DNA from 4 places in the Paenibacillus sp. FSL P4-0338 genome. Region 4 is predicted to be linked to each of the others. Evidence: riboswitches for the same ligand, from Rfam matches in the RefSeq annotation. Region 4 holds a riboswitch; each other region holds the start of a gene.

Region 1 (7,903 bases), on a different contig from region 4:
AAATACTACAGATATAAGCTGCACATCCGTGTAGCTTATATCTATGTAGCCGCCTGTAGACTATCATCAGGTTAGGCTGCTTGACATTCCCCAGCTTGAGAATCCGGGCGAGGTGCTGGCAACGGCAGTACATATTATGCTCCCGCAGCATCCCTGGTTCAGATGGTGGAGGCTAACCCCGGCAATTTGCCGGAGCCCCTCAAATTGAAATTGGAGGAGATTACGATGGGTCATGTTTTCTTTTTTCTGCATATGATCGGGACGCTGGCACTTGGCTTCTATCTGGTGCTGCCGTTTATCTTAAGCGGGACGGCTAAGCTGTCCTCCCCGGCGAAGGAAGGCACGCTCAGTGCAATCGGCGGATTCAACCGCTTTGCCCAATACGGGCTGGTGATTCAGCTGCTGACCGGCGGCTACATGATGACTAAGGGCGAGTATTCTGTACCTTGGATGATCATTGTTACGGTGCTTCTGCTGGCTATGTTCGCGTTCGGCGGGATTATGACCAAGCCCTTGCGCCTCGCTGCGGCAGGCATGAGAGAGAACCGTGATGTCTCTGCGGAGACTGCCAAGATCCGTACCATGAGTCTGCTGCTGATGGTCTCGCTGGTCGTCATGATCTTTTTCATGGTGTACAACACAATTATCTAAATAGCCTGCTGCCGGATGGGCAGTGTGGCGCTAACAGCTCTGGAGGCTTCTGCCTCCAGGGCTATTTCCATCACATACATAGGAGCGTGCGCAGTAATGATAGGAAGGAAATTAGTAACGGTGGGGCTAAGTCTGGGCTTGCTGCTGGGTTCAGGCGGGCTTATGTATGCGGCAACCGATTATGAAGGACACTGGGCGCAGAAGCCGATTAGCCGCTGGCTTGAAAAGGGATGGCTGACGGGATTCGCGGACGGGTCAGTGCGGCCGGATCAGGCGATCACTAGAGCGGAATTTATCGCGTTAATGAACAGGTTGGCCGGGCTAACGGCGGAGAGCAAGGGGAAGGCTGATTTCAGCGATCTGCCTAAGACGGACTGGGCATACGAAGAAATCTCTAAAGCACTCGAAGCGGGCATCATCAAGGGTTACGGAGGCACGATTCGTCCGGGCGATCCCGTTCTGCGCCAGGAGGCGGCGATTATGGTGAGCAGAATGCTGTATTATGAGACGGGGAGCACGGAGGTATTATCCCGGTTCAGCGATAAGGATCAGATTGCAGGCTGGAGCCAAGCCGATGTCGCTGCTATGATTAACGCCGGAGGAATGAGGGGATACCCGGACGGACGGTTTGCTCCAAAACAAGCGATGACCCGGGCCGAAGCGATTGCACTGCTGGATTACTACAACGTCACAAGCGGCGGCTTGCAGAGTGTAAATATCAGCCGTTCTGAGGGGCTGGGAAGCTTTGAGCCGGGAGCCATCAAATACTATAACAATGTCACCGTATCCGGCTATGATGTGCTGCTGCAGAATCTTAAGATATTTGGAGACCTGGTCTTGGAAGAGGGAATTGGCAACGGAGAGGTGGACTTGGACAGTGTTGAAGTGTTGGGCAAGGTCATCATACAGGGAAGCGGAGATCCCTCAGTGCAGCTCAAGAACACAACCTTGAACCAAGTGATTGTGCAGAAGAAGAGTGGAACTGCCCGCCTGGTAACTGAAGGTGCAACATCGGTGAAGACGGTGTCGGTACAATCTAGTGTGATTCTGGAGGAGGGGGAGGGTACCGGAGCCGGGTTCACAGATATTGATCTGCCATCCGGCATTGCAGCCGGGCTCGTAGTGACACTTAATGGCAATTTCGGAGACGTGAACATTGAAGCCGATGGCCCCAACCTCCACCTGCAAAAAGGCTCCATACGCACGGTCAAGACCGCTGCCTCTGCATCAGGACTTAAGATGGAGCTGGATGGAGGGACAACGGTTACTCAGGCTATTCTGAATACATCAACGAAGGTTACGGGAGCAGGCAGGGTTCTGGATGTAATCGTAAAAGAAGATGAATAGAATTCTGAATGAAGGGCTGCTCTCTTCTAAGGGGCGTTGTGAATAGTATTAGGATCAGCATTGCTGCTCTGCATAGATCTATATCCCGTTACGCCCCAGGTACTCCCGGTCCAGCATTGCATAAAAGTATTGGTTGACCCACTGGTTGTTCCAGTGTATTTCTTCCCGGAATACGCCTTCGCGGACCATGCCTAACCTGTCCAGCACCTGGATGGATGAGGTATTGTATTCATTGCACATAGCCACGACTCTGTGGGCCTTCCATTCTTCAAAAGCAAGCTTCAAGGCCAGCTGCGCTGCTTCAGTGCAGTAGCCTTGCCCCCGGTATTCAGGGAAAAGGCTGTAGCCCAGCTCCCAGCTCTCGCGCTCTTTTACATACCAGTGTATATGCACTTCCCCTACAGGGGTTGCTTCCGGGGAGGCGAGCCGGATCACGAATTGTTTGTGCCAATCGCTATGGATTCGTTCCTCCACAGTCTTCCGGACTGCCTCCTTGTCGGTTGGAATCATATCCTCGAAGGGCCAGAGCGAGTTGTTAGTTTCCAGATCTGTGATGAAATCGATATCGTCCGGGGTGACAGGAGATAGTATGATTCTTGCATTCATTTTGTAAACCTCCTGTTAGTATGACTTCGATACGATCTTGCCGTCTTTCATTACCCAGTTGACCTGACGCAGGTTGTTAATATCCGCCAGCGGATCTCCCCCGACGACCAACAGATCGGCCCTCTTGCCTGTCTCAATGGTACCGAGTTCATGATCCAGCCTACAGATCTTGGCACCGGATGAAGTGGCGGCCATAATAATCTGCATCGGGGAGAGGCCGGCTTGGCCTAACAGCTGGATCTCCTTCCACGGCATACCGGCTCTGTACCACGGAGGAGCTTCTTCGATAAAATCATCCCCCAGTCCAATCTCCCCGCCTGCCTGAATAAATCTCCGGACATTATCCAGCCCTTGCTCCAGCAGCGGCGCACCGAATTTGTCCTGGAACATCTGGAGTACGGTGAGCGTGGGGACGATACGGATGCTCACGCTCACCATTTGCCGGATCAGTTGATCGTCCAGCCGGTCGTAGACCATATGCGCAGCATCACTGATCCCTGCATCCACCAGAATCTGAAGATTGCGTGCACTTGTAACATGAGCAGATACGTAAGCGCCCATGCTTCGGGCCTCCTGGCAGATCGCTTCGAGAATCTCCTGATTCAGCTGGGGGAGTCCGGCGGTGGCGGAATCGTAGCCGTCTTCCAGCGCTGTTTTGATGAAATGTATTCCTTGTCCCAAGACTTCACGGACCTTAAGCCGCGCCTCATCCGCACTCCCTACCCCGATAGGCTCCTGACCACCGTAACCGCCTGGAGCAGTGAATACCTTGCCGGATGTAAGAATTCTGGGAAAAGCACCGCTCTCCAATTGCTGCGTCTGAGTGACTACATCGTCAATCGATGCTGCCGTAGTCATTCCTTCATCGCGGATCGTAGTCATTCCTTCTGCAAGGCACGCGGCCAAATATTCCGTATGATATCCGTGCAGCGGCTTATTCTGTATGTACTTGAAGCTGGTATGGGCATGGGTGTGAATAAACCCCGGCACAATGAACAGACCCTCTAGGTCGATCACTGTTGTTGCGGAGTCATACCCGGTTCTCCCGTGAATATTACTATGTTGTGTTATGGTGCCGAAGCGGCCATTAACAATCTCAATGCTTGTATGATGCAGCGGCGGCCGTCCGGTTCCATCGATTACAGTTCCGTTCGTCAGCAAGATGCGCTCATTCCCCATGATAGTAGCGTCCCTTCAGTTAAAGGTAGTTGTCGTTCCTCACAAAGTATAGGACATTCCCCCTGGCGGATATAGATAATATTCTTTTTGGAAACGTTCGTTGCTTACCGGACTATCGTTCCGCTATAGGTGCCGGTGAATGAAGATTGGCTGTTTGGGCGGCTGCCAGGTGTGGTAAGTAACATAACGTACAGCCAAGCAGGCACACTGCCTGATGCATAAACACCAGACCTTAAGCCATGCTAACATGATCAATCAACATTACTGTGGATAGCGAAAGGAGAATGGATTATGCCAGACACTAACAAACAACCTGTTAAAACCCTGCCGCCGCAGGTACAGGATCAACGCCCCGGAATTGAGAGTGAGATGAACCCGCTCCCGGAGTTTGAGACACCGGCGTACAAGGCAGCAGGCAAGCTGCTGGGCAAGGCCGCGCTCATTACGGGAGGCGATAGCGGGATCGGGCGTGCGGTTGCCGTTCATTTTGCCAAGGAGGGCGCGGATGTGGTAATCTCCTATTTGAACGAGCATGAGGATGCGGAAGAGACCAAGCGCCAGGTGGAACAAGAGGGCAGAAAATGCATTCTGATCGCCGGGGACATCGGGGACGAATGCTTCTGTCAAAGCCTGATTCGTCAAACCGTTGAAGGACTCGGTAAGCTCGACATCCTGATCAACAATGCGGCGGAGCAGCATCCGCAGGACCATATTGAGGACATCTCAGCGGAGCAGCTGGAGCGTACGTTCCGGACGAATATTTTCTCCATGTTCTATCTGACCAAAGCAGCCATGCCTCATCTTACAAAAGGCTCTACGATCATTAACACCACCTCCATCACGGCGTATCGCGGCAGCCCGCAGCTGCTGGACTATTCGTCCACCAAGGGAGCGATTCTCAGCTTCACCCGTTCGCTGTCGATGAATCTGGCCGATAAGGGCATCCGCGTGAATGCGGTAGCGCCCGGACCAATCTGGACCCCGCTGATTCCGTCCACCTTTGACGCGAAGAAGGTCAGTGAGTTCGGCGGCACCCAGCCGATGAAGCGCCCGGGACAGCCTGAAGAGCTGGCACCGGCTTATGTATACCTGGCCTCGGACGATTCCTCCTATGTGAGCGGACAGGTGATGCATGTGAACGGCGGCGAGGTTGTCAACGGATAAGAAGCAGCGTGACCATACTAATACACTATTTGCTTAGCAAATGTGGAGAAGCCAGCCGGGAGGCTGGCTTTTGTGAGACGAGAGACGAGGCAGGTATAGCCCTGACAGGAATAATATGCTAATATACAAAAAGCAAGGCCAAACAATAGCATAGAACGATCACTAGGGGTGCCGCAAGGCTGAGACGGGCGTAGTTGTCCGGACCCTTTGAACCTGATCTGGTTTATACCAGCGTAGGGAAGTGGAGAACGAATATTGCAGCGGGGTACACGGTGAGTACCGGTATTCCAGCTTCTATTCCAGACTGCTTCCTTTACGGGGAGCGGTCTTTTTTGTGTTGTGTTGTGGTGTAGATTGAGCTGGAACAGACAGGAGGAGAAGGGTATTGTACGAGATTCATGCGGTCTCGGACGGGCGGCTGCAGCCTGAAGCGCTGGCTGAATGGGCCGTGGCGGTGCATTCTATGGTGGATTATATCCATCTCCGGGAAAAAGCCATGTCCGCCCGGGAACTGCTGGCGGCAGCGCAGCAGATGCTTCAGGCCGGGGTGCCGCCTTCGAAGCTGGTCATTAATGACCGGATCGATGTTGCCCTGGCCGCCGGGGCAGGAGGTGTACAGTTAGCCTGGCATAGCCTTCCGCCAGCCGCAGTACGCGGCCTTGCACCGGGCCTGCGGATCGGCAGATCGGTACACTCGCCGGAAGTGGCGGCGGAGGCTGGAAGGCAGGGAGCAGACTTCTGCCTCTACGGGCATGTGTTCCCTACGGCTTGCAAGCCCGGACAGCAGGCACGGGGACTGGAGCAGCTGGCAGAGGCTGTCCGCTGGTGCCGCATACCGCTGATTGCGCTCGGAGGGATTACCCCGGGCAATGCCGGAGCGGTGCTGGCCCAAGGGGCGGCTGGCATTGCTGTCATGTCGGGAATCTGCGGAGCTCCAGACCCGATGGGAGCGGCCTTGGCCTACAGGGAAGCGGTTCACAGGGCGGCAGAGCAGTCTTGTAATGCATGATATGGATCAAGTAAAGGGCACAGCAGGAGGTGAACAGGCATGATTGTGACCGTTAACGGGATGCCACAGAGGTTCGAAGAGAGCTGCCGGACACTGGCGGATCTGCTGGCCCGGCCTGAGTGGGCCGGTAAGCTGGTGATTGTCGAGCTGAACGGTGAGCTTGCCGGCAGAGAGGCTTACGGAGACACACTGCTCAGCGAAGGGGACCGGGTGGAGCTGGTTCATTTTGTAGGCGGAGGCTAAACACGAAGACTTACCCCAGGAGGCGTTAATATGCAAGATCCATTGATGATTGGCGGAGTGACTCTAACCAGCAGACTGTTCATTGGCACCGGAAAATACAGCCGTAACACCCTCATTCCCAAGGTGATTACGCGATCAGGCTCACAGGTCATTACCGTTGCCCTGCGCCGGGTGGACCCGGAGAGCAGTGACAATATTGTCAGCCATATTCCTTCCCATATGACCTTACTGCCTAATACCTCTGGTGCGCGCACCGCAGAGGAAGCAGTACGGATTGCCCGGCTGGCGAGATCGGCGGGACTGGGGAACTGGGTGAAGATTGAGGTCATCAACGACCAGAAATATTTGCTGCCGGATAACATGGAGACCATCCGGGCGACCGAGATCCTTGCAGCAGAGGGCTTCGTGGTGCTTCCGTACATGAGTCCTGATCTGTCCGCCGCTCTGCGGCTGAAGGCAGCGGGGGCCGCAGCCGTAATGCCGCTGGGAGCGCCGATCGGGTCCAACCGCGGGCTGCAGACCAAGGAGCTGATCCGGATTCTGATCTCCGAGATGGATCTGCCGGTGATCGTGGATGCCGGAATCGGCAGACCATCCGAGGCGGCTGAGGCGATGGAGATGGGGGCCGCAGCGGTCCTGCTTAATACAGCGATTGCTACCGCCTCAGATCCGCTGCTGATGGCAGAAGCTTTTCGTGAAGCGGTATCCGCAGGGCGCAAAGCTTATCTCGCCGGACTGGGGCCTGTGGAGGAGACGGCGGCAGCCTCTTCACCGTTGACCGGGTTCTTGGCCTGACAGATGGATTAGGGAGGAGAGGAACGGCTATGAGCTTTTATGAGACGATGACCCGGTTGGAACAGCTTCCTTACGGGACGCTATGGAGCCGGTATACGGCAGAGGATGTGAAGCGCGCGCTTCGTGCAGAGCAGGTGGATGAAGAAGGGCTAATGGCCTTGTTGTCACCGGCAGCGGAGCCTTATCTGGAGGAGATGGCGCAGAAGGCGCACCGGTTAACGCGTACGCATTTCGGCCATGTGATGCAGCTGTTTACCCCGATGTATCTTGCAGATTTTTGCGTGAATCACTGCACGTATTGCAGCTTCAGTTCTATGTATGATTTTCCGCGCAAAAAACTGACGCTGGAGGAGGTCGCCCGGGAAGCAGAGACCATCGCAGCCACGGGCCTGCGCCACATTCTGATCCTGACCGGAGAATCCCGGAGGGATAGTCCGGCCGGTTATGTGAGGGACTGCGTGAATGTGCTGCGCCGCTATTTTTCCTCCGTCAGCATTGAAGTGAATCCGCTCTCGACAGCTGAATATGCAGAACTCAGAGAAGCCGGCGTGGACGGCTTAACGCTCTATCAGGAGGTCTACCACCAGGAGACTTATCGTGCGCTGCATGTAAAAGGACCCAAACGCGTCTACCGCAACCGGCTGGATGCTCCCGAACGGGGCTGTCAAGCTGGCTTTCGTTCAATAAATATCGGAGCCTTGCTCGGCATGTACGAATGGCGCCAGGAGGCGCTGGCAACGGCCCTGCACGCGAGGTATCTGCAGGACAAGTACCCGGAATGCGAAATCGGCCTGTCTACTCCCAGATTCCGGCCTTACTTAGGCGAATTCAACCCCGCAAGCGATGTTACCGACCGTGCGCTGGTGCAGATCATCCTGGCGTACCGCCTATTCCTGCCGCGCTCCGGCA
Region 2 (7,903 bases), 340 kb from region 4:
ACCGCGCCTTGGACAGCGCATCGTCACGGTCCTGCGCTCCCGGATGTCCCTTGGCAAGGTCTGCAGCATGTGCAGCAATTTTGTAGGTAATGACGCCTTCGCGCACATCATTCTTGTCAGGCAGGCCTAAATGCTCCTTAGGGGTAACGTAACACAGCATCGCCGTGCCGAGCCCCCCGATCATCGCGGCTCCGATGGCCGAAGTGATGTGATCATAGCCGGGTGCAATATCCGTAGTCAGCGGCCCAAGCGTATAGAAAGGAGCTTCCCGGCAAATCTCAAGCTGCTTGTCCATATTCTCCTTAATCTTGTGCAGCGGCACATGCCCCGGACCTTCAACCATGACCTGAACATCGTGCTTCCAGGCTAGTAGGGTCAGTTCTCCCAGCGTCTCCAGCTCGGCGAACTGAGCTTCGTCATTGGCGTCGGCGATTGAGCCGGGACGCAGGCCATCCCCAAGTGAGAAGGCCACATCATACGTCTTCATAATCTCACATATATCTTCGAAGTGTGTGTACAGGAAGTTCTCCTGCTGATGAGCCAGGCACCAGGCGGCCATAATCGATCCGCCCCGGGATACGATGCCAGTCATTCTCCGGGCAGTCAGCGGAATATAGCGCCGCAGCACCCCTGCATGAATGGTGAAGTAATCCACTCCCTGCTCCGCCTGTTCAATCAACGTGTCACGATAGAGCTCCCAGGTTAAGTCCTCGGCAATGCCGTTCACCTTCTCCAGCGCCTGGTATAAGGGCACTGTACCGACCGGCACAGGAGAATTGCGGATAATCCACTCCCGGGTGGTATGGATCTTGGAACCGGTGGAGAGATCCATAATGGTGTCAGCCCCCCAGCGGGTCGCCCACCGCATCTTCTCCACTTCCTCTTCTATAGAAGAAGTGACCGCAGAATTTCCGATGTTCGCATTGATCTTCACCAGGAAGTTACGGCCGATAATCATCGGCTCACTCTCCGGGTGATTTATATTGGCCGGGATAATGGCACGGCCCGCTGCCACTTCATCCCGTACGAACTCCGGCCGGGTATTCTCGCGGATCGCAATATACTCCATTTCCGGTGTTATAATCCCTTGCCTTGCATAATGTAGTTGAGTTACATTACCGCCTGTATAGGCCCGCTGGGGATTCCTGCGCAGTCCTGGACAAGCTTCGGCGGCAGCCCCTTGTCTGCGGATTCCGTTATCCTCCGGCCGGACGGCTCTTCCGGTGTATTCCTCCGAATCGCCACGCTCCGCAATCCAGCTTGAACGGTGCGGCGGCAGCCCCCTCCGAATGTCAGTCTCTTCCGCGGCATCCGTGTAAATACCGCTTGTGTCATAGACACGCAGCGGAGCATTCTCCTCTTCCCCGGCAACGCCTTCGGTTCTGCTAAGGCTGATCTCACGCATCGGAACTTGGATATCCGGGCGTGAGCCCTCCACATACACTTTACGGCTTGCGGGGAATCCGGAAAGATCCACCTCTTCGTTTTTACCCATTCCTGTCATTTCAATCTCCTCCTCTTCGCTCTGTACACTCATCAGATAAGAGGTCACGCAGCAGATTGAGCTGAAGAATCTATAGATTCCTGCAAGTCAAAAAGCCGCTCCACCTGGAGCGGCTTTATTAAAGAAACAGCCAAATAAGACTGTACTCAAAAAAGGTCCGACTCCACTTTCCTACGCTGGTATGATCCAGATCAGGTTCAAGGGTCCGGAAATTCAATTTTCCCGTCTCAGCCTATTCAGGCTCCCCTAGTGGGTATCTTATCTAATTAAGTACATTTTACCTGTGCGGGTAATTGTTGTAAACCCGTTATTTGTCCAGCGATTCGCTCCAGTCGTGCACCATCGTGCCTTCCAGGAACTTCTCGGCATCCATAGCGGCCATACAGCCGGTTCCCGCTGCCGATATCGCTTGGCGGTAACGGGTGTCCTGCACATCGCCGCAGGCGAATACACCCGGGATGTTGGTCTCGGTGGTACCCGGATTCACCACGATATAGCCATTAGCATCCGTATTGATCTGCCCGCCCAAGAAGGCTGTGTTCGGTGTGTGTCCAATCGCTACGAACACACCGTCTGCCTCTACCAGCTCTGTCAGACCTGTCTCATTATTAAGCACCGTAAGACCCTTCACTCCGGTCTCTCCTACCGTTACTTCTACCGGTGTGCGGTTCAAGGCCCAGGTTACCTTGCTGTTGTCACGCGCCCGGTCCTGCATGATCTTCGAGGCCCGCAGCTCGGGACGGCGGTGAACCAGCGTTACGCTGGAAGCAAAACGGGTCAGGAAGCTGGCTTCCTCCATGGCAGAGTCACCTCCGCCGACGACGACAATCTTTTTATTACGGAAAAAGAAGCCGTCACAGGTCGCACAGGTGCTGACCCCACGGCCCACATTCTCCTGCTCGCCCGGGATGCCCAGATATCTTGCAGAGGCCCCGGTTGAAATAATGACTGACTCCGCTTCCAGTACACCCATTCCGTCCACTGTTACCTTGAACGGACGCTGTGAGAAGTCCACCGACTCCACCCAGCCGTTCTTGAATTCAGCGCCGAAGCGTTCTGCCTGCTTGCGCATATTGTCCATCAGGTCCGGACCCAGAATCCCTTCAGGGAAGCCTGGAAAGTTCTCCACTTCTGTTGTCGTTGTCAGTTGTCCCCCAGGCTGCAAGCCTTCAATTACCAGCGGGCTCAGGTTCGCACGCGCCAGATAAATGGCAGCAGTCAGCCCGGCCGGGCCTGTTCCGATTACAATCGTTTTGTACATTACATTGGCCTCCTTACAAGTAGATGTTCTTACAACAGCAATTGCTTCAAATACGGGTAGTGGACGGCGATAAGCCGCTGGTTCCTGGCAGTATCCCCTTGGGTCCGGGAGCAGCCGCAGGCTCCTGCTCTTCGCCGGGCGAACCGCCGGCTTCATTCAGGTTCTCCCCGATCAGCCGCTGAAGGCTGAACAATGCTGCCTCCTGCAGGCGGTCCTCCTGCAGCGGCTCCTGCTCCAGAACTCCGCGCAACACCTCAGACATCTCCTCGTCCTCAATCCAGCGGAGAGCCTCGGTCACCTGAAGCTTCGTAGCAGAATCGCCGTAGCGCAGCGCCCAGAAGAACGAGGCACGCAATAGCGGATTATTCCGCACTTCTTCAGTGAATCTGCCCGTATTGCCCTTCCACTGCTTCAGCTGCTCCTGGAAAGGCAGCTGATAATTATAGCTGACAGTAGGCATAGGATGTCCTTCTGCACGGGCCTGCTGGAGCTGGGACAGGAAGAACGCAGGGACAGCGGAAGCTGGGTCCAGCTTGGCTGCCTGTCTCCAGCAGCGCAGCGCCTCATCAAGTCTTCCGCTATTGCTTGCCGCCGCTGCACAATAATGATACAGCCCGGCGTCTCCGGCGACCTCCTCGTCCTTCAGCAGACGGCGGAAATGGCTGTAAGCGGCGGTGTGCCGGCCCAGGATACCCATGGTTGTGGCCATTTTGAATACATGCTCCTGATGGAACGGCACCGTTGCTTCAAGCATCCCCAGCAGCGTCTCAAGCTGCCCCTTGTCCCCTGCATACTGCAGGAAGATGGCCATATTGCACAGAGCGTGCAGATTGCCAGGGTCCTGCTTGAGCACTTCATTCAGACATTCCTTCGCCTTGGCGAACCGGCCCATATAGAAATGGGCGAGTGCCAGATTATTATGCGCAGCCAAAAAATCCGGGGTGCTTGCAATGATCTCCTCCAGCAGCTCTACAGCCTGAGGGAACTTGCCTTCCTCCAGCAGACTTCGCGCCTGGTCATGCTCTACGACTCCCTCACGGCTGCGGATACGCACCAGCGGAGCAGGCCGGTTCAGCTCATATTGCAGCAGCTCCATCAGTTCTTCGGATTCGGTCATGAACTCGCCGTCAGCATCCTCTTCCAAGTAGGTGACCAGCGAACGCTCCGCCTCTTCAAAGCTTTCCATATTAGCGAAGTTATTAGCCATATAGAAATGGCATTCCGTCATAGCAGGGTCGATCTTCTCCAGAACATGGATAAGAATCTCGTTAGATGCGGTATAATTGCCCATCTCAGATAATATACCCGCCATATTGCAATGATTCACCGGATTATCCGGCTCATATTCAACAGCTTTGCGAAAATTTCTTAATGCCTTATCATATTGAAAGCGGTCCAGCGACCGAACGGCTCTTTCAAAGAAAAAATTGGCATCCAGAGTGACCGGAATGATGTTACTGTTCTCCGCGACATTCTCTGAAGTTCTCTCAATCATGGAAGCAAGGCACCTCCCTTTTGTCAGCTTCCCTAGCCTTACCTGTTCGTTTCCATTTATGGTCTCGGCTGTCTTCTTCACACAGTATACCACATGTGGCAACGAGATTCTCAATCTCAAGAGAGTGCTAACGGGAGTGAAAAGATTGGAAAAATACAGCCTTAGGGCCTGCTCACATCTCATTCACAAAAAAGACGCGGGAGTTAAATCCCCGCGTCTCTGAATAGCTTATCTATGGAACCGCCCTCGATGATAATGCGCGTGGCCTCCGCCAGCATGGGGGCTACCGAGAGCACTGCGAATCTGCTGGAATGCTCGTCCGGCAGGGCAATGGAATCGGTAATGACAATCTCGTCGATATTGGGATGGTCCATCCGCGCAAGCGCATCTCCGGAGAACAGTCCGTGTGTAGCACAGACGATGCTGTTCCGCGCCCCCCGCTCCTTCAGGCCCTCCACCACATTGACGATAGTCGTTCCGGTATCAATAAGATCCTCGATAATGATCGGCGTCCTGCCTTCCACATCACCAATGACATGGGTGATCACCGATTCATTATGAGCCGGACGCTTCTTAATCATGATGGCGAACGGCGAATCCAGGCGGCTGGCCAGCTTCTCCGCCATGGATGCGCGTCCCGCATCCGGGGAGACCACGACCAGATCGGTAAGACCCTTCACCTTCAGATAACCGCTGATCAGATCAAGCGCGGTCAGATGATCGACCGGAATATTGAAGAATCCCTGTATGGCTGCGGCATGCAGATCAATGGTAATTACGCGCGTTGCACCGGCGGTGGTCAGCACATCGGCGACCATTTTGGCCGAGATTGGTTCACGCGGTGCTGATTTGCGCTCCTGCCGGGCGTACCCGTAATAAGGAACGATAATGTTCACCGTTCTGGCCGATGCGCGCTTGGCGGCATCAATCATGACCAGCAGCTCAACAAACAGCTCGTTAATCGGATGAGCCAGGGATTGCACCAAAAATACGTCGCAGTTCCGGATGCTCTCTTCATAATGCACATAAATCTCGCCGCTTTTGAAACGGGTCAGCTTGATCTGGCCAAGCGGCGCACCAAGGCGCTCCGCAATATCAGCGGCAAGCTTCGGATTCGACGAACCGGAAAAAATCCGTAATTGATGATGCATAGTACCCTCCTGGGATTATAATTTATAATGCTAACGGCACATTGGTACGGCGGCGTCCTTCAAAAACGGCCAGCTCGCGGAAGCCGGTGCGCCAGAGCATGTCCCGGGCCTCTGGTAAGCCGTCTCCCAGCTTCATGGGATCATGCGCATCAGAGCCAACCGTGAGCGGAATACCCAGCTCCAGCGCCTGAACAAGAACATGCTCTGCCGGGAACATCTCGGCGCACGGCTTGGTCAGCCCGGAAGCATTCAGCTCCATGGCGATTCCGCTGCGGGCGATGACCTTCAGCGTATCCAGCTCAAGCGCTCTGGCCTCCGCCAGGTCCTCCGGCGTCCGGGGGCCGTAACCGAACCTTTTGATGACGTCCATATGTCCTATAATATCATATAATCCCGATAACGCCGACTTCTGTACAGCATCATAATAACGGCGGTATACCGCCATTACATCCCGGCCTTCCCAGCCATGGGTCTGCCGGTGGTCGGTAATGTCCCATTCTCCCAGGAAATGCACCGAACCAATCAGGTAATCCCACGGATAGGGTGCCAAAAGCTCGCGGATCTGTTCCTCATACCCCTCAATATAATCCGCCTCCAGCCCGACCCGCAGCTCAATCGTGCCCCGGTAGCGCTCCTTCAGCGACAGGCATTCCTCCACATATCGCGGAAGCTCCGCAAGAGGCATAGCCATCTCGGGATAGTAGCGGTCCGGGTCGACATGGATAAGCGGCAGATGATCCGACAGCCCGAGCTGCTCAAGCCCCAGAGCGATGCCCCGCTGCACATACTCCTCCAGCTTCCCGACCGCATGGCCGCAGCGTTCATGATGGGTATGATAATCGATGTGCATGCTGAAAGTTCCTCCTAATCCCGACGCGGCCGTTCATGGCGGGCGCTCAGCTCTTCCAGAATCTCATCCAGCGGAAGCTTGCGCTCCTGCAGCAGCACGAGCAGGTGATAGATCAGATCGCTGACCTCCAGGCGAAGCTCAGCATTATCTTTGTTTTTGGCGGCAATGATCGTCTCGGAGGCTTCCTCACCGACCTTCTTCAGGATCTTGTCCACGCCCTTGTCGAACAGATAGGTGGTATACGCTCCCTCCGGACGGTTCACCTCACGCTCGGCAATGACACGCTCCAGCTCACCGAGTACCGCAAATCGGCCGCTCTCTGCTTCAGCAGCATTCACGGCAGCCCCGGCAGTGTCAGTTACGGTTGCCGGTGAATCAAGCGGAATCTCGCGGAAGAAGCAGCTGTTCTCCCCGGTATGGCAGGCCGGACCCTCCGGCACTACCTTCACCAGCAGCGTATCGTTGTCACAATCGTACTGGATCGAGGTAATCGCCTGCGTATTGCCGGACGTCCCCCCCTTATGCCACAGCTCGCTGCGTGAACGGCTCCAGAACCAGGTCTGGCCGCTCGTAAGTGAGCGCTGCAGCGACTCAGGATTCATATAGGCGAACATTAATACCTCCAGGGTGCGCGCATCCTGAATGACAGCAGGCAGCAGGCCTGCTTCATTCCAGCGGATGCCGGACACTGCCTCCTGCTGGCTTAGTACGATATCCTTCTTGTCCTCGCTCATCGGATCTCTACTCCTCTTTGCTTCAGATCAGCCTTCAGATCATGAATAGCAATCTCTTTATAGTGAAAAATGGTTGCCGCAAGTCCGGCATCTGCCCGGCCTTCCGTAAATACATCATAGAAATGCTCAATTCTCCCGGCCCCGCCAGAAGCAATGACAGGAATACTCAGCAGGTCGCTGACCGCCGCTGTCAGCTTCAGGTCGAAGCCGTCCTTGGTCCCGTCCGCGTCCATACTTGTAAGCAGAATCTCGCCGGCCCCCAGCCGCTCAGCTTCCTTAGCCCAGTTCAAAGCCCGGATACCCGTGGGCGTACGTCCGCCGTGCGTATACACTTCCCATTCGCCCCAAGCCTCATTATATTTGGCATCCATCGCCACTACAATGCACTGGGAGCCGAAGTGACGGGCCCCCTCCAGAATCAGCTGGGGGTTATTTACAGCAGCTGTGTTAATGCCGATCTTGTCCGCTCCGGCACGCAGGATCCGCTTCATATCATCAGAGGTCGAGATGCCCCCGCCCACCGTGAAGGGAATGGCAATCTCACCCGCCGTCTGCCGCACCACCTCAATCATGGTCGCCCTGCCTTCCACAGAAGCGGAAATATCGAGGAATACCAGCTCATCCGCTCCCTCGCGGTCGTACAGTGCAGCAAGCTCCACCGGATCTCCGGCATCGCGCAGATTCACAAAATTCACACCTTTTACCACACGCCCGTCCTTCACATCCAGACAGGGAATAATCCGTTTCGCCAACATGCCAAGACCCCTCCTTAGTATAGACTTACCGCAATCCAGAGGATTGGCCCAGGGTCTGCAGCGCTTCAGCCAGATTAATATTGCCGGTATACAGCGCCTTGCCCACAATCGCCCCGCCGATCCCGCTGCCGCTATGTACGTTCAGGCGCTGCA
Region 3 (7,903 bases), on a different contig from region 4:
AGCACTGCGGATATGCACAATACAGTCATCACCAGCAGAGTCTGCTTCCAGTACGGGGCGAAATACTTGACGATGCGTAATAGCAGCGCTTTGGATATATCCGGCTTTGCCTCCTCCTCATCGAACTTTAATTTGCCATGCCCGAAGCCTCCTCCGGGTCCTATGGCTCTGAAGCCTCTCGACAATAGGGTCACCAGCTTTGCTTGAATTTTAGGGATACTATATATGTAAAAATAATCCTGTAATATGTCTGTCATGGGCATTATACGCCTGGATTTTCCGGATGTAAATGCTAAACTGGATAGGTTGGAATGAACTGGAGAACTAAATGGCAGCCCTAAGATTGAGAGGAGAGGGACAGAATGATTATAGATGCACAGGAATATGAAAACAAAGGACTCCGCTACACGGTGAGATCAGCCGTGCCGCAGGATGCCCCGCAGTTGTCCGCGCTGAGACTGACGGTCGACGGGGAGACGGAGAATTTAGACCGGGTTCAGGGGGAAGCATTCATCGACCCGGAGGGCTTCCGGTCGCTTATAGCGGCGGATACGGCCAGCGGCACGAACCTGTTTCTGGTTGCCGGGGTTCAGGACAGGCTGGCGGGCTTCGCCAGATGTGAAGGAAGTCCGCTGCGCAGGCTGGCCCATCAGGCCGAGTTCGGAGTCGGAGTGCTCCAGGAGTTCTGGGGATACGGCATCGGCCGGAGCCTGCTGGAGCAGTCTATCAACTGGGCGGATTCTATCAGACTGGAGAAGCTGAGCTTGAAGGTTCTGGAGAGGAATGACAAGGCGATCCGGCTCTATGAGAGCCTGGGCTTCGAGGTCGAAGGTGTCCTGCGCAGAGACAAGCGGCTGGCCGATGGACAATTCTATTCTACAATTGTTATGGGCAGATTACGCGGGGATAGAGGGGGAGCGTAAGCCAAATGTAATCGGAAAACCGATCATAATTGGACTGGGCGCGCCACATAAGCCAGATGTAATCGGAAAACCGATCATAATTGGACTGGGCGTGCCACGTAAGCCAAATGTAATCGAAAAACCGATCATAATTGGACTGGGCGCCTGGTTTAAAATTAAGGAGCAGCGACGAGCTGCGCGAATCTCCGCGTGGTCTCGTGTATATCCTCAGCTCCGGCAATGGCCGAGATGATGGAGATTCCATCCGCACCAGCCCGGATGACCGGCGGAGCATTCTCCAGGGTGATGCCGCCGATGCCCACTACGGGAATGGTCAGGCCGCTTCGTCTTAGCTCTTCAATGACAGTAGTTCCCCGGACGGCCTGGGCATCATCCTTGGAAGTAGTAGGATAGACAGGTCCGACTCCGAGATAATCGGCTCCGTCCGCGATGGCCTGCCGGGCTTCCGTCAGATTATGCGCGGAGACTCCGATGATCTTATGCTCACCGAGCTGCTCACGGATCAGCCGGGCAGGCAGGTCATCCTGGCCGACATGAATGCCATCGGCATTAAGCATTGCGGCAAGCTCCAGATCATCATTCACGATGAACGGGATGTTATAGGCCCGGCATATCTGCCGGAGTTGTTGGCCTAGACGGAGCAGAGCGGCACCTTTAAGCGCAGAGGGACCCTTTTCCCGAAACTGGAACAGAGTAATGCCCCCATCGGCAGCAGCGGTTAAAGTGTCTTCCGGCGAGCGGCGGCAGTTCACACTGCCCATAATGAAGTACAGCTTCAGCAGTCTGCGCATATCCTCGTTGTCAATCCGTGTCATAACGTTATCCCCCTTGATCTCATCCTGTTCCCGTAAGCAAAATGATTCGTCGGCCCCTGCCCGGCCCCGATGTTCAGGCTATCCTCAATCGCCGCTTGAATGAAGGCCTTGGCGGTCTGGACAGCTTCTGGCATGGAATGGCCCAGCGCAAGACCTGCCGTCACCGCAGCTGAGAAGGTGCAGCCGGTTCCGTGAGTATGCCTCGTCGCAATCCGCGGGCTGGACATATACTGGAATTCCCGTCCGTCATAGAGCAGATCCACCGCCTCATCTCCAGACGGGTCATGTCCACCCTTCAAGATAATGTACTTGGGTCCCATCTGATGCAGCAGTCTTGCTGCTTTCTCCCGGTCTTCCCTGCCGTGAATCTTCATTCCCGTCAGCATCTCTGCTTCAGGAAGATTGGGGGTGATGGCAAGCGAGAGAGGAAGCAGGCTTGTAATTAGCGCCTTCACTGCCTCCTGGAGCAGCAGCTGTGAGCCGCCCTTGGCAAACATGACCGGATCGATCACCAGCTTCTGCTCCCAGCCGTACTGCTGCACTTTACTGGCAACGACGCGGATAATGTCACTGCTGAACAGCATCCCTGTCTTAATCGCATCCGGCGGCAGATCACTGCCGATCGAATCCAGCTGGGCTGCAACGGTCTCCGGCTCCATCGGATAGACTCCCTGGACACCTAGTGTATTCTGGGCGGTGAGTGCAGTAAGTGCAGACATGCCGTACACTCCCAGCTCCTGAAAAGTCTTCAAATCCGCCTGAATCCCGGCCCCGCCGCCGCTGTCGGAGCCGGCAATGGTCAACGCTTTGCGTATGCTAGTCATCTTGTTCTCTCCTTTGCGGTGTGCGTTTTAGGCTTCGAGCAGCTTCAGCCGTGAGCGGCTGCTGTATTGCTCCGGGGTCACCAATGACAATTGATTCAGGAACAAGGTCTGGAAGCTGCCGGGACCTTGGGCTTCAGCCTCCTCAGCAGCAAGCTCTGCTGCCACGCCGTAGAAGGAGAGGGCCTCGGCAGCCGCCTTAAGTACCTCCCCGCCGCTTACGGCAAGGAATGCACCCACCACAGCACTTAGCAGACAGCCGGTTCCGGTTACCCGGGTCAGGATGGAGTGCCCGTTGCTGGCAATGTAAGTGCGCTTTCCGTCCGTAATGATGTCTTCCTTGCCGGTGATAATCACGACGCAGTTCAGCTTCTGCGCCGCTTTAACGGCTAGAGCGACTACATCGCCTTCGCCTGCTCCGGCATCCACGCCTTTGCTTGCCCAGCTCTCCCCGGCCACATTGGCAACCTCGGCCACATTGCCGCGCAGCGCAGTAAGCTGAAGCTCACTCAGCAGCTTAGCCGTAACGTCCGTGCGGTAGGCGGTAGCCCCGGCTCCAACGGGATCAAGCACTAGCGGCACATGGTGACTGTTCGCAGCCTTTCCAGCCTCGATCATGGAAGCAATGGCGGCTTCATTCAGTGTGCCGATGTTCAGTACAACCGCCCCGGACATGGCGGCTACATCCGCTACTTCTTCAATGGCATCGGCCATGAACGGCGAGGCTCCCAGAGCCAGCAGCCCGTTCGCTGTGAAGTTAGCGACTACGATATTCGTGATATTATGCACCAGCGGGTTCGCCTGGCGTACTTTAGACAGATAAGACATATGAATTCCTCCTGAAGGTATAATTTAGAAATTAATAAAAGCATTCTTAACATCCACTTCCTGCGCCAGCAGTCCGTTCTCGCTCAGCCATTGGTTAACTTTCTCCCATGTAGCCTCATCCTGATAGCCGAAGGGCTGGGAGTCAGCATCCATCAGCGGCAGCAGGATCTCCAGACTGCGCTGTTCAATCGCTTCATCCAGCGTCGCGGTGTCCTCCTGATGGGCAAGCAGCAGCTTCAGTGCTTCATCCGGGTGATCGGCTACATACTGCTGGCCTTTTCTGATGGCATCCACGAATTTCTGATAAAAGCCCTGCGAATCCTGCAGTCCCTGCTCACTGGCGGCCAGTACCAGCTCATAATAATCCGGGACCCCGTAATCTACGGGATTGAAGGAGCGGACCGGATGGCCTTGCTGCTCCAGAATCAGCTGCTCATGATTGATGAACCCGCCCATAATTCCATCCACCCGTCCGGTGGAGAGAGCAGGAATCAGATCAAAGCCGACATCCACCAGCTTGAGGGATGAAGGGTCCCCGCCGTCGCTTTTCACCATCGTCTTCAGCATCGCTTCATATAACGGAACGGAGGAATATCCGGCTTGCTTGCCTGACAGCTCTCCCGGGCGGGTAATGCCGCTGTCTGCGGATACCATGAGATGATTCAGCGGGTGGCGCACCAGCGCAGCGATCGACTTGACTGGAATCTGCTCGCCCCGTGCCATCAGCACCTGCGGCTGATAACTGAGTGCCAGATCTACCTTCCCCGCAGCAACAAGCTTCAGCGCATCATTGGTATCGGCCGGCATCTGAATCTCAACCTCAAGGCCCTCCTCCGCGAAATAACCTTCAGCCTCTGCCGCATACAAAAAGGAGTGGACAGCATTGGGATACCAGTCGAGCATAATCGTCAGCTTATGGGCTGCGCCTTCAGCTCCAGTCCCGGCCCCAGCCTCAGAAGTGGCAGTAGTACCAGTTGAAGAGCCGGAGGCCGCGGGACTATTCGTATTGGCGCAGCCTGCCAGTACAGGCAGCATACAGAGGAGCAGAGCGGACAGCAGCATGGCTGGCCTTGAAATTGCATTGTGCAGATAACGGGTATAGCGGATAGTAGTCATGAATAACGTCCTCTTTTCTTCAAAATAATCTTCTCCAGCGCGGCGACTGCCAGAAACAGCAGGATACCGAGTACGGATAATAAGACAACAGCAGCGAACATCTTGGCGCTCTGCAGATTCCCTGCCATTCTGCGGCTGAAATAGCCCAGCCCTTGGCTGCCCCCAAGCCATTCCCCAATCGTTGCACCGATCACACAGTACACAGCCGACAGCTTCAGTCCGGAGAAAAAAGAAGGCAAGGCCAGCGGAACGCCCACCTTCCAGAGAATCTGCCAACGGTTCGCGCCGTACGTAAGCAGCAGCTCCCGGTAGGCGTCCGTGTTCTTAGACAAGCCGTCATAGGTGCCGATGACCACCGGGAAGAAAGCGGTCAGGAAGACAACGGCGACCTTGCTCCACAAGGTGTAGCCGAACCACATGATGAACAGAGGCGAGAGGGCGATCAGCGGAACCGTCTGGCTGATAATCAGCAGCGGGTACAGCGCCTTGGCCAGCGGACTGAACAGGTGCATGGCGATGCCCAGCAGGCTGCCGCAGACCACAGAAAGTGCAAAGCCTGTGAGCACCTCAAGCAGTGTAGCAGGCAGATGTACCGCGAATAACAAGCGGTGTTCCTCCAGCACAGCCATGCAGATCGCAGATGGAGCCGGAAGGATGAAGGGAGGAACCAGGCCCAGCCGGGCTACTGACTCCCAGACCGCAAGCGCCAGCAGGGCGAGCAGGGCCGCCGGACCGTAATGCTGGAGCAATCTTCTAAGAGCGGCGGTTCTCATATAACTTCAGCTCCAATTTCTGGCGCAGGGCGGCGAACTGCGGTTCATAGTTCAGACTGTGATGACGCGGACGAGGGAGACTGGCTGAGAATTCCTGTATCCCGCCGTCCTCTCGGCCAGTCATTAGATAGATTCTGTCACTGAGCAAGAGCGCCTCCTCCAAGTCATGGGTGATGAATAGCACCGTCTTGTCTAGCTCCGCCCATAACTCCAGCAGCCAACGCTGCAGCGAACGCTTCGTAATGGCATCGAGCGCCCCGAACGGCTCATCGAGCAGCAGCAGGTCATTCCCGGCCGCCACAGTGCGGAGGACCGCCACACGTTGGCGCATCCCGCCGGACAGCTCCTGCGGATAAGCCCCTTCGGTCTCGTCAAGGCCGAAACGGTGTAGCAGGGTACGGATCTCGGCAATAGCGGCTGCTTTGGGACGGCTGCGCTTAAGCTCCCAGGGCAACAGACAATTGTCCAATACGGTGCGCCAAGGCAGGAGGAGATCCTGCTGCGGCATGTAGGCCACGCTACCCAGTCTTTTCGCTGCTGTTGCTGAATCAGCTCCGTTAAGCGTGATCCTGCCGCTGCCCGGCTCCAGCAGACCGGCGATGATTTTGAACAAAGTGCTTTTGCCGCATCCGCTTCCGCCTACGATAGAAATGAATTCGCCGCGCTGCACATTCATGGATAGCCCTGAGAATACGGGTGTCCGGGACGAACCGGTCCCGAAGACATAGGACAGATTGCTAATATTGATCATAAGACTATGTACGAAGCCTCCTTGGAATTGGTATAGATACTGTACGGAGCACAAAAAAGCCCCATTCATTCCCGGAGGCAATGAATGGGGCGGAAGGTACAGTCAGCTGAGGCCCTGTGACGGGAACCACTGATACATTCTGCTCCACTTCCCTCCGCTGGTATGATCCAGATCAGGTTCAAAGGGTCCGGAGCTTAAGCTCCGTCTCAGTCGGCCGACTCCCCTAGTGAATAATGTTGCTATTGAATTCGTAATTGCTACTTAATATACCACAAATTCTCCTCTTGTAAAGGGCAGGCGGTCAGCGCTTCGCCAGACCGGTCACGAACAAAGTGACGATGCCCCGGGAGATGTCCAGCTTGGAGGCGTGGTGCCGCTTCTGCTCATACAGGTACAGATCGGGACTGAGGACAGAGATTAGGGCTGTGGCCGCAAAGGCCGGATCAATGTCAATAATCTCACCACCTGCCGCAGCGCGCTCTAGCAGCTCTGTCATCATCACCCCCAGCCGCTGAAAAAAAGGATGCTCAAACTGGGTCAGCTGCTTCTTGCCGGTGAACTCGGCTTTGATCATATTCAACAGCTCGGCATATTGTTCAATGAAATCGGCAATCTGCTCAATGCTGCTCTGCAGCTGAGCGAGCGCCGGGGCTTCACCGGCACTGGCAGCGACCTGCTGCTCCAGCCCGGACAGGAATTGATCTGCGCTGCCCTTCAGCAGGGCAGAACAGATCTCACCCTTGTCCGTAAAACGGCGGTACAGGGAGCCTTGCCCTATGCCTGCCCGCTTGGCAATGCTGTACATGCTGACCGCCTCGAGTCCGCTCTCGGTGAACAACTGGCGGGCAGCTTCAAGAATCCGCTGGACATAAGGATCGGCGGACACGGGCGGAGCGGATTCTATGGCTTGCGGAGCTGACGGATGGAGCTGCGCAGCATCGGTGTCTGGCTTGTTCATGAGAACCCCTTTCAGAAATAAATCAGTGATTTACAGAAAAATAAATAAAAGAATTGACACCACGGACAATTGTCCGTAGACTATGAATTGCACTAACGGACAGTTGTCCGTTCACTCATTATATAGAACAATCTGCCCGCAGGTCAATGTAGAACGCGGACAGCTTTAGGAGGAGAAGAGACATGGATCAGACCTTGAAGCAGGAAGCCGATTTCCGGCTGTCCAGTATTCTGGTTCCGCTGCTGGCTATTATTGCAGGAGTATTTATGGTTGTGCTGGACAGTACGGCGATGAATGTAGCTTTGTCCAGGCTGGTGGTGGATTTCAAGACGGATCTGCATACGCTGCAGTGGGTAGTTACCGGATATATGCTGGCTCAAGCTTCAGTTATTCCGCTGTCAGGCTGGCTGTCTGACCGGTTCGGAGCCAAGACAGTCTTCCTGACGGCGGTTATTGTGTTCACGATAGGCTCGATTCTGTGCGCTACACCAAGCAGCGCCGAATGGCTGATTGTTTTCCGGGTCATTCAGGGACTGGGCGGCGGCTGTGTGCTCCCTGTCGGGATGGCCTATGTGTACAGACTGGCTCCCAAAAGCAAGGTTGGCGTAGTCATGGGCATTATGGGCATTCCCGTCCTGTTCGCACCGGCTATTGGTCCGGTATTGTCGGGCTGGCTGGTTGAATATCATTCCTGGCGCTGGATCTTCCTCATTAATATTCCGATTGGCATCATTGCTGTGCTGATTGGCCTGCGCAAGCTGCCGAATGCTGCGAAGAACAGCGTGCCCGGCATGGATAAGCTAGGTATGGTTCTTGGCCCGCTGGCCTTTGCTTCGTTAACCTACGGGGTTAGCCAGGGCGCGCAGAGCTGGACCTCTGAGAAAACGCTGATCGGATTGCTGCTGGGCGCTGTGGCGC
Region 4 (7,903 bases):
GTCATCTTCTACGTACAATAGGGTTACACTCACGTTGTTCTCCATCCTTTCTTCCTTCCAAATGGCATCACAAATTCCCGGATACCAGCAGTCTTGAGGTCTGCCTGCATCCGGGGAGGTTCATACTTGCTGTTCAGGCCATAATTCCGAACCGTCCCGGCGGCTTATCCTCCGGCAGCCCGAACAGATAGCCTTGTCCCAGATCCATGCCCAGATCACGGCAGACCAGGAATTCCTCACGGCGTTCAATGCCTTCGGCCAGCAGGCTTGCACCGAATTCTCCGGCCCTGGAGATAATCTCCCCAAGCATCCGCTGCTTCCCTTCATCCCGGTCACAGAAGCTGATTAGACTGCGGTCAACCTTGACATAATCCGGCTGGAGACTGGACATCAGTTCAATGGTCGAATAGCCCGCGCCCACATCATCCAGCGCAACCCGCATCCCCTGCTGGCGGTATTCGGCGAAGATGGCTCGCAGATGCGGAATATCGCTGATCTGCTCCGTCTCCACAACTTCAAATACATAATCCTCCGGGTCCTGGTCCAGCCTGCGGATCGCCTCGAAGGTATGCGTAAGACAATACTTGGGATTATAAATAGAAGAGGGCAGGAAGTTAATGAACCGCTTGATGCCCTTGGGCAGCAGCCTGCTGCTGGTCTCTATCGCCGAGATCCGGGCGGCCCGGTCCAGGAAGGAGTGAAACCCTGTACGGCGGGCAATCTCAAATAGCTCATAGGGCTGAAAGTAACTGCCCTGGGCCAGCGGCCGCAGCAGAAATTCAAAACCGACAATCTCCTCGCTGAAATTCACAATCGGCTGCATATGGCTACAGAAATCATGGCTCATAATGATGGATACCAGATTCTCATTAGCGAAGCGGACCTTCAGCTGCTCAAAGGTCAGCCACCGGTCCGGGGCCGCAGAGGCACCTTTACTCTTAACGCATACGGTTAAGGTATCCGCTATGTCCTTAGCCGCCACCAGTATTTCAATAAGCTTCAACAGCTCTTCCTTACGATGATATGGAATGATACAGGTCTTGCTTGTCTGATAAACTTCATAACCGGCATTTCGGATGGCAGCAGCCAGCGGAGCTGAGCAGGGGCGGAGCTTCAACTCCCCTTGATCCTCTATCGGGTCGATGTCAGCACAATCAACACAGTTCATGGCAATCCCCTCCGCCTCATGATGTCGATAACCTGAGGCCATTATAGCATGATTCCTCCGGCACAATCCGGAAAGAAGCAGCAGAAAGAGCCTCTTTTGAACCATGAAGGTCCATAAGAGGCTCGGGTTGCCAGACTATATAGTGCTCAGGCTTTGGCAGAACTCACCCGTTACCGGACACGGCCATCCTTTTACCGGAGACACCCGCTTAAGACTGCCATACCCCATGCTCGCCGTTCTTGCCCATATATTCAATCCGTGAAGGTGACAGCTCAAGAATGACATAATCGGGATCATCCGGTCCCTTGAACCATTTCTCCAGGGACTCATTCCATACCTTAGAGCGCAAGCTATCATCCTTCGTCACAGCAACCGTAGCTTCAATCTCCAGTACTTCCTTGCCGCCGCCCTGTTCATAACCAAGCAGCAGACAAGCATTCGGATTATCCTGAAGCTCTTCTACCTTATGAGTCTTGCGGCTCGTTGCGAGATAGATGGACAGCCCGTCATGAAATACCGCCATGTATCGCACCTTAGGCTTGTTACCGGCCTCAATCGTGCCGAAGGAACCGAACCTGTTCTCGTCCAGCACCTGTATGATTGTTTTCTCCAGCTCTTTGTTGTCCATTGACGTCACAGCTCCCTTCAAATTCATGTGAATATAAGTTTATATATTCACGTCCGCGGTTTGGATTTATGATTAACCTGTGCCTAATATAGTGTACCCTTCCCGTTCATTCTGAATCCCGCCATCTGCTCATAAATTGATTCATAAGGAGTCTTATCCTTGAAAAAACTAATCTGGATCGGCTGTCTCTCCTATTTCGTAATCGGCCTTGCCCATGTCGTCCTGGGCTCCATTCTGCCAGTGCTGCTCCAGCATTATGACCGCAGCTACAGTGCAGGGGGCGAGCTGATCTTCAGCCAATTCGCGGGCTTCCTGGCCGGCGTACTGGTCTCGCCGCTGCTGAACCGGCGGTTCGGCAAGCGCGGCGGCATTATGATTGCCACCGGCCTGCTGCTGTGCGCCGAGATTGCTTATGCCTTCCTCCCGCCCTGGGGCTGGATGTACGTAATTGCCGTAGCCGCAGGGTTCGGCTTCGGGATGATCGAAGCCGTCATCGGCACGATTATTATAGCCGCAGTCACCGAAGGAACAGCAGTTGCCATGAGCCGGCTGGAGGTGCTGTTCGGTGTCGGGGCGCTGCTCATGCCGCTGGCGGCCAGTCCGCTGATTGCCGCAGGGCAGTGGCGGCTGGCCTTCCTGATCGTTGCCGCCTTCTCCCTCCTCTCGCTGCTCTTCTGGGCGAAGAGCAGATTCGGCCCGCTGGACAGCGCGCTGGATGAGCGGCCTGCCCGCCCTGACCGCGCTGCGGCAGCGGGAACCGCCAGAAGATTATCCTTGCCCTACAAAGGCAAGCAGTGGGTCGTGCTTGGCTTGTTCATTCTGTTCTTCTTCCTCTATGTAGGCACCGAGATGAGCCTGGTGAATTTCATGCCGGCGATCTTCATCGCGAAGCTGGGCATGAGCGAGGCCACGGCTGCGCTCACGGTGACCTTCTTCTGGCTTGCTATGTCGGCAGGCAGACTGTTCGCCGGTGTCATTGCCGAGAAGATTTCCTACCGTATCTATGTGCTCGTCAGCTGCTTTGCCGCTTTGCTGCTGCTTATCATTTTCCCGTTCGCCGGTCACCGGCTTGCCGCCTTTGCGATCATTCTGCTGCTTGGCCTGTTCATGTCCGGCATCTTCTCGATCGCGCTGGTCTTCTCCAGCAAGCTCCTGCCCGGCGCAGAAGAATCGACGCCCAGCATTATGATCGCCTCCGGCGGAATTGGCGGCGCGGTGCTGCCGCTGCTGACCGGCTGGTCCATGGATCATCTGCAGATCGCCCAGACCTCGGGACTTTTGGCCGCTTTTGCCGCACTGTTATTCGTGCTGAGCGTGACAGCCTGGAGAATCGGGTAATTATAGCTGACAAGGTCCATATTCTGTGAATAAGGATGGAACCCACACATGGCTGAACTGCATTCTGAGCCCACTCTGCATACCGCCTTGCTGCAATTCATTTTCCCCTTTTCAATTAAGGCGGAAGTCGATCAAGAGCTGATTGAGAGTCTGCAGGAGGATGGATTTACGCGTTTTTTTCTGGAGAACAAGGAACTGGAGCATGCTTATTACGGGGAGAATCACTGTGTATCCCATGAGAAAATGGAGCGAAGCTATCTTCCGTTTGCCGCCCATGTCTTGTTTCCGCGTGAGAAGGACAAGGATTCCTTTCGCCGCTTTTCCCGGGCCAATGATCTGCTGTGCGGGCTGCAAATGCCCTTTCGGACGGTTCCCTTCCGCGTGCTCTCGACCGATGTGTTCCTCTGCCCGTTCGAGCTGGGCTTCCTGACGGTAAGAGTGGCTATTGAGGAGGAGAACCTCCCCTTCAGCATGGTGCTGGAATTCGCCGACCGGTTCCGCAATCTGGAGGATGTCAGTGTTCAGGATGAGCATACTTTCATTCATTGTCATAAGAAGTCTTTTGCCCGGGTGGAGGATTTCGTGTTCAGGCATCTGGCAGCGGGGCTTGAGCCGTATCTCGATCCTGCGGAGACGAATGGCAATTATTTCGAGACCCTGCCCTTCTTCGTCGATGAACGGATGCTGGTGCAGGCCTTCTACGGCGTTAATCTCCAGGAGGATGAGGAAGAGATCAGTGTTGAAATGCTCTACCGGGCCTCCCAGGTGGACGGTCTGAACATTGACGGCACCCCCTACATGAGTGCGAGTGATCCGGACTATATCAAGCAGTACACCCGGGAGCATTGCTATAGCCGCTGGGGGCCGGACACCTATTATATGACCAATGAGCAGACCTTCTGCTGCGTGAGCCGGGCTACGCCTGCGATTGCCGCAGGCCTGATCAGCCAGATGTACGGCGAGTATTATTACGGAATGCTGCTGAGTATTTTTCATAAAATCGTACTGCTGAAGCTCGCCAACCTCCACTCCCGACTGCGCATCAACCACGATAACGACGAGATCGAGAATCTGATCTTCCTGATCAACAAATTCTCGGCCAAATTCTACTTCCTGGAGCTGATTTCGCAGTCGCAGGGGCGTGAGATTTTTTTTCAGCTGCGTAAGGTGTATGGCAATGATGCCTTGTTCGATGAGGTGAAAATGACCCTGAATGACCTATTCCAGTATCAGGACAAATTCCAGGCCAAACGGCGGGATACGCTCCTGATGGTGCTCACGGTATTTACGGTCATCAGCGGAATCTACGGGATGAATCAGGTAATCGAGGATCTGAAGGGCCAGATCGACTGGAGCAAAATGCTGGAGTACTCCGCGTTCGAGTATCTCGCTATGTTCCTGACCTTCTCGGGGATCACCGTCAGTGTCGGCTTAACGCTGAGAGAGCTCTGGAACGGTATCCGCAGCCGCCGCAAGAAGCGGCATTATACGAGGGATTAAGATACAGAGGGTGGACAACGGCGAAGCTGCCGTCTATAATACACCGTAAGAACATAGCAATACCCGTGAACTTTATAGAACCAGGGGTGCTGGAATTGGCCGGCTGAGATTGTATCCCACAAGATACTGACCCTTATACCTGATCTGGATAATGCCAGCGTAGGAATCTTCATTCGGCACAGTGCCTTAAGCAGTACTGAAGCTGAAGTCCCCTCACGCAAGTCACTGGCGTCCCGATCATCGGGACGCTTTTTTGATTCTAAGGATGTACAGGAATAAGGTTTCTGTAAGCTCTGAAGACTAGGGGTTGCTGGAAGGAGAGAGAAAGAGAAATGGGAGTCAAAAAAACAGTCACACTACTGCTCAGCTCCATGCTGCTGCTCACTGTAGCGGGATGTGGCGGCGGGAACAACAGCGGGAATGCGGGAGCCAGCGCCCCTGCTGCCGGGAACAGCACGGCTGCACCTGATGCAACCGCAGCCGCACCCACGGATGCACCTAAGGTGCTGACCCCGGTCAAGATTGCCCTGGACTGGACGCCGAACACCAATCATACCGGCCTGTATGCCGCCAAGGAGCTGGGCTATTACGCGGAGGAAGGTCTTGACGTGCAGATTGTACAGCCTGGCGCTGCCGGATCTGATACGATGGTCACTTCCGGTGAAGCCCAGTTCGGCATCAGTGCCCAAGAGGCGCTGACCCTGGCCCGTCTGCAGGATGTACCGCTGGTGTCGATCGCTGCAATCATTCAGCATAATACCTCCGGGTTCGCGGCTCCGAAGGACCGCAACATTAAGACGCCGAAGGATTTCGAAGGCAAAACCTACGGAGGCTGGGGCTCCCCTGCGGAGCAGGCTGCCATGAAAGCCATCATGGACCCCGAAGGCGGGGATGTCTCCAAGGTGAAGCTGGTGAATATCGGTGAAGCGGACTTTTTCACAGCCGTGAAGCGGGATATTGACTTCGCCTGGATCTTCTATGCCTGGACCGGCGTAGAAGCCGAGCTGCGCGGGGAGCCGCTGGATATGCTGTATCTGAAGGATTACGCTCCGCAGCTCGATTACTACACCCCGGTGCTGACCACCAGCGAGAAGGAGATCGCCGAGCATCCTGAAGTGGTGAAGGCCTTCCTTAAGGCTACGTCCAAGGGATATCAGTACGCTATCGATAACCCGGAAGAAGCCGCGACGGTCTTGTCCGATGCTGTACCTGATCTGGACCCCAAGCTGGTGCTGGCCAGCCAGAAATGGCTTAGCCCGAAATACAAGGACGACGCCCCGCGCTGGGGTGAGCAGAAGCTTGAGATCTGGAAGAATTACGCCGACTGGATGTACGGCCTGAAGCTGCTGGATAAGCCGCTGGATGCGGAGAGTACGTTTACGAATGAATTTTTGCCGGAATCATAATGAACCCGCATGGCGGGAATCTTATACTTAACTTGGAGAGGAAGGATTCATCATGGCTAATACATTGCTGAGCATTCAGGTCATTCCGAAGACACCGAACAACGAGGATTCTATCCCATACGTGGACAAGGCCATTGAGGTCATTCAGAAGTCAGGCGTGAAGCATCAGGTGAATCCGCTGGAGACCACGATGGAAGGTGAGCTGTCCGATCTGTTGGATATTGTGCGTGACATGCATGAGGCGCTGATCGCTTCCGGCAGTCCGAGTGTGATCTCACAGATCAAGATCGCCCATAATCCGGGCGGCATCAGCATGGATAAGCTGACGGAGAAATACCGGCCGTGAGAAGCACCTGGAAGCTAGTGTGGCCGCCCCTTGTGGCGGTCCTCTTTTTTGTCGGGATATGGCAGCTATCGGTCATGGTGTTCGACATCCCGGCTTACCAGCTGCCCAGCCCTGCGGATATCGCGCGTGAGTCGAAGAACAACGCCTCCGGGATCTGGGAGCACACCGCTGCTACGCTGCGGCTGACCCTGATCGGCTTCCCTGTCGGCACAGGCATTGGCCTGCTCACCGCCTTGCTGCTGCATCTGCTGCCCTGGCTCAAGAGAGCGCTCTATCCGCTCCTGATCCTCAGCCAGAATGTGCCTTCTATTGCGCTTGCCCCGCTGCTGCTGATCTGGTTCGGGTTCGGCCTGCTGCCCAAAATCATCCTGATCACCCTCGTCTGCTTCTTCCCCGTAGCTGTTGCAGCCATGGGCGGACTGGCCCAAAGCGACCGGGTGATGATGAATTATATGAAGATGGCCGGTGCGGGCAAGTGGCAGATCTTCACCCGGCTGGAGCTTCCCGGCTCCCTGCCCTCCCTGTTCTCCGGGCTCAAAATCTCGGCCACCTATGCGGTGATGGGCGCAGTCGTGGCCGAATGGATCGGCGCCGACAAGGGAATCGGCTACTATATGCTGCTGCAAAAGTCCTCTTACCGTGCGGACCGGATGTTCGTGGCCATCGCCATCATCGTGCTGCTGAGTCTCGTATTATTCGCGCTCATTGCCCTGCTGGAGAGATGGCTGGTGCGCTGGAAGCCGCGTAAGGATGCTTAATGTGTACAGAAGGATCATCCACAACAGAAGTAACCATAATGAACAGAGGGAGGCTGGGCGAATTGTCTGAGCTTACGAGGATTGAACTGGAGAAGGCGGACGGAGACGGACGCCTGCGCACTCAGAGTGTGCCGCCTGCGCTCGAAGTCAGCGGCATCTCCAAATCGTTCACGCACCGCCGCCGGGAGACGCAGGTGCTGAATCAGGTGTCCCTGACCGTGGAGCCGCAGGAATTCGTCTCCATTGTCGGCCCGTCCGGCTGCGGCAAAAGCACGCTGTTCCATATTATCGGCGGCCTTACACTGCCGGATACCGGAACGGTGAGCATGAACGGCCTCCCGGTGACCGGGCAGCGCGGCAAGATCAGCTATATGCCGCAGCAGCCCGCGCTGTTCCCGTGGCGCAGCACGCTCGACAACGTTCTGCTTGGCGGCGAGCTGCAAGGCGCCCCCAAGCGGGAGGCCCGCGAGACTGCGCGCCACTGGCTGGCGAAGATCGGCCTGGGCGGCTTCGAGCGGGCCTACCCGCACATGCTGTCCGGCGGCATGCAGCAGCGGGCCGCCTTTCTGCGGGCCATGCTCGCGCCGCAGGAGCTGATGCTGCTCGATGAGCCGTTCAGCGCACTCGACGCGCTGACCCGCGAGCAGATGCAGCGCTGGCTGCTGGAGCTGTGGGAGGAGAACCGCCGCTCCGTGCTGTTCATCACCCATAACATCGAAGAGGCGTTGCTGCTCTCCACCCGCATCTATGTTTTCTCGG

What was found. A riboswitch is a leader RNA that binds a small molecule or an ion and turns the genes downstream of it on or off. The one in region 4 is predicted to bind thiamine pyrophosphate.
Region 1: linked by a shared signal. The riboswitch ahead of MKZ07_RS00830 (thiamine phosphate synthase) and the one ahead of MKZ07_RS25710 (ABC transporter substrate-binding protein) in region 4 are both predicted to bind thiamine pyrophosphate.
Region 2: linked by a shared signal. The riboswitch ahead of thiC (phosphomethylpyrimidine synthase ThiC) and the one ahead of MKZ07_RS25710 (ABC transporter substrate-binding protein) in region 4 are both predicted to bind thiamine pyrophosphate.
Region 3: linked by a shared signal. The riboswitch ahead of MKZ07_RS04785 (ABC transporter ATP-binding protein) and the one ahead of MKZ07_RS25710 (ABC transporter substrate-binding protein) in region 4 are both predicted to bind thiamine pyrophosphate.

What each region holds. Positions count from the first base shown of each region.
Region 1 covers NZ_JBBOCG010000001.1:194,169-202,071, forward strand. The annotation lists gene MKZ07_RS00805 (hypothetical protein) at 226-651, shown strand; gene MKZ07_RS00810 (S-layer homology domain-containing protein) at 748-1,998, shown strand; gene MKZ07_RS00815 (GNAT family N-acetyltransferase) at 2,077-2,604, opposite strand; gene MKZ07_RS00820 (amidohydrolase family protein) at 2,620-3,783, opposite strand; gene MKZ07_RS00825 (SDR family oxidoreductase) at 4,075-4,947, shown strand; TPP riboswitch at 5,102-5,204, shown strand; gene MKZ07_RS00830 (thiamine phosphate synthase) at 5,333-5,956, shown strand; gene thiS (sulfur carrier protein ThiS) at 5,996-6,199, shown strand; gene MKZ07_RS00840 (thiazole synthase) at 6,230-6,994, shown strand; gene thiH (2-iminoacetate synthase ThiH) at 7,024-7,903, shown strand, end outside.
Region 2 covers NZ_JBBOCG010000002.1:35,151-43,053, reverse strand. The annotation lists gene thiC (phosphomethylpyrimidine synthase ThiC) at 1-1,504, opposite strand, end outside; TPP riboswitch at 1,656-1,762, opposite strand; gene trxB (thioredoxin-disulfide reductase) at 1,812-2,765, opposite strand; gene MKZ07_RS24285 (tetratricopeptide repeat protein) at 2,812-4,260, opposite strand; gene MKZ07_RS24280 (ribose-phosphate diphosphokinase) at 4,464-5,411, opposite strand; gene hisJ (histidinol-phosphatase HisJ) at 5,434-6,261, opposite strand; gene hisIE (bifunctional phosphoribosyl-AMP cyclohydrolase/phosphoribosyl-ATP diphosphatase HisIE) at 6,276-6,995, opposite strand; gene hisF (imidazole glycerol phosphate synthase subunit HisF) at 6,992-7,750, opposite strand; gene hisA (1-(5-phosphoribosyl)-5-[(5-phosphoribosylamino)methylideneamino]imidazole-4-carboxamide isomerase) at 7,776-7,903, opposite strand, start outside.
Region 3 covers NZ_JBBOCG010000001.1:1,101,680-1,109,582, forward strand. The annotation lists gene MKZ07_RS04750 (ABC transporter ATP-binding protein) at 1-257, opposite strand, end outside; gene MKZ07_RS04755 (GNAT family N-acetyltransferase) at 363-923, shown strand; gene thiE (thiamine phosphate synthase) at 1,079-1,738, opposite strand; gene thiD (bifunctional hydroxymethylpyrimidine kinase/phosphomethylpyrimidine kinase) at 1,735-2,562, opposite strand; gene thiM (hydroxyethylthiazole kinase) at 2,590-3,387, opposite strand; gene MKZ07_RS04775 (ABC transporter substrate-binding protein) at 3,412-4,503, opposite strand; gene MKZ07_RS04780 (ABC transporter permease) at 4,500-5,276, opposite strand; gene MKZ07_RS04785 (ABC transporter ATP-binding protein) at 5,257-6,027, opposite strand; TPP riboswitch at 6,160-6,262, opposite strand; gene MKZ07_RS04790 (TetR/AcrR family transcriptional regulator) at 6,329-6,985, opposite strand; gene MKZ07_RS04795 (DHA2 family efflux MFS transporter permease subunit) at 7,168-7,903, shown strand, end outside.
Region 4 covers NZ_JBBOCG010000002.1:372,324-380,226, reverse strand. The annotation lists gene MKZ07_RS25735 (response regulator transcription factor) at 1-45, opposite strand, end outside; gene MKZ07_RS25730 (EAL domain-containing protein) at 134-1,168, opposite strand; gene MKZ07_RS25725 (pyridoxamine 5'-phosphate oxidase family protein) at 1,377-1,796, opposite strand; gene MKZ07_RS25720 (MFS transporter) at 1,956-3,134, shown strand; gene MKZ07_RS25715 (hypothetical protein) at 3,183-4,634, shown strand; TPP riboswitch at 4,707-4,817, shown strand; gene MKZ07_RS25710 (ABC transporter substrate-binding protein) at 4,967-6,040, shown strand; gene MKZ07_RS25705 (thiamine-binding protein) at 6,093-6,386, shown strand; gene MKZ07_RS25700 (ABC transporter permease) at 6,383-7,144, shown strand; gene MKZ07_RS25695 (ABC transporter ATP-binding protein) at 7,144-7,903, shown strand, end outside.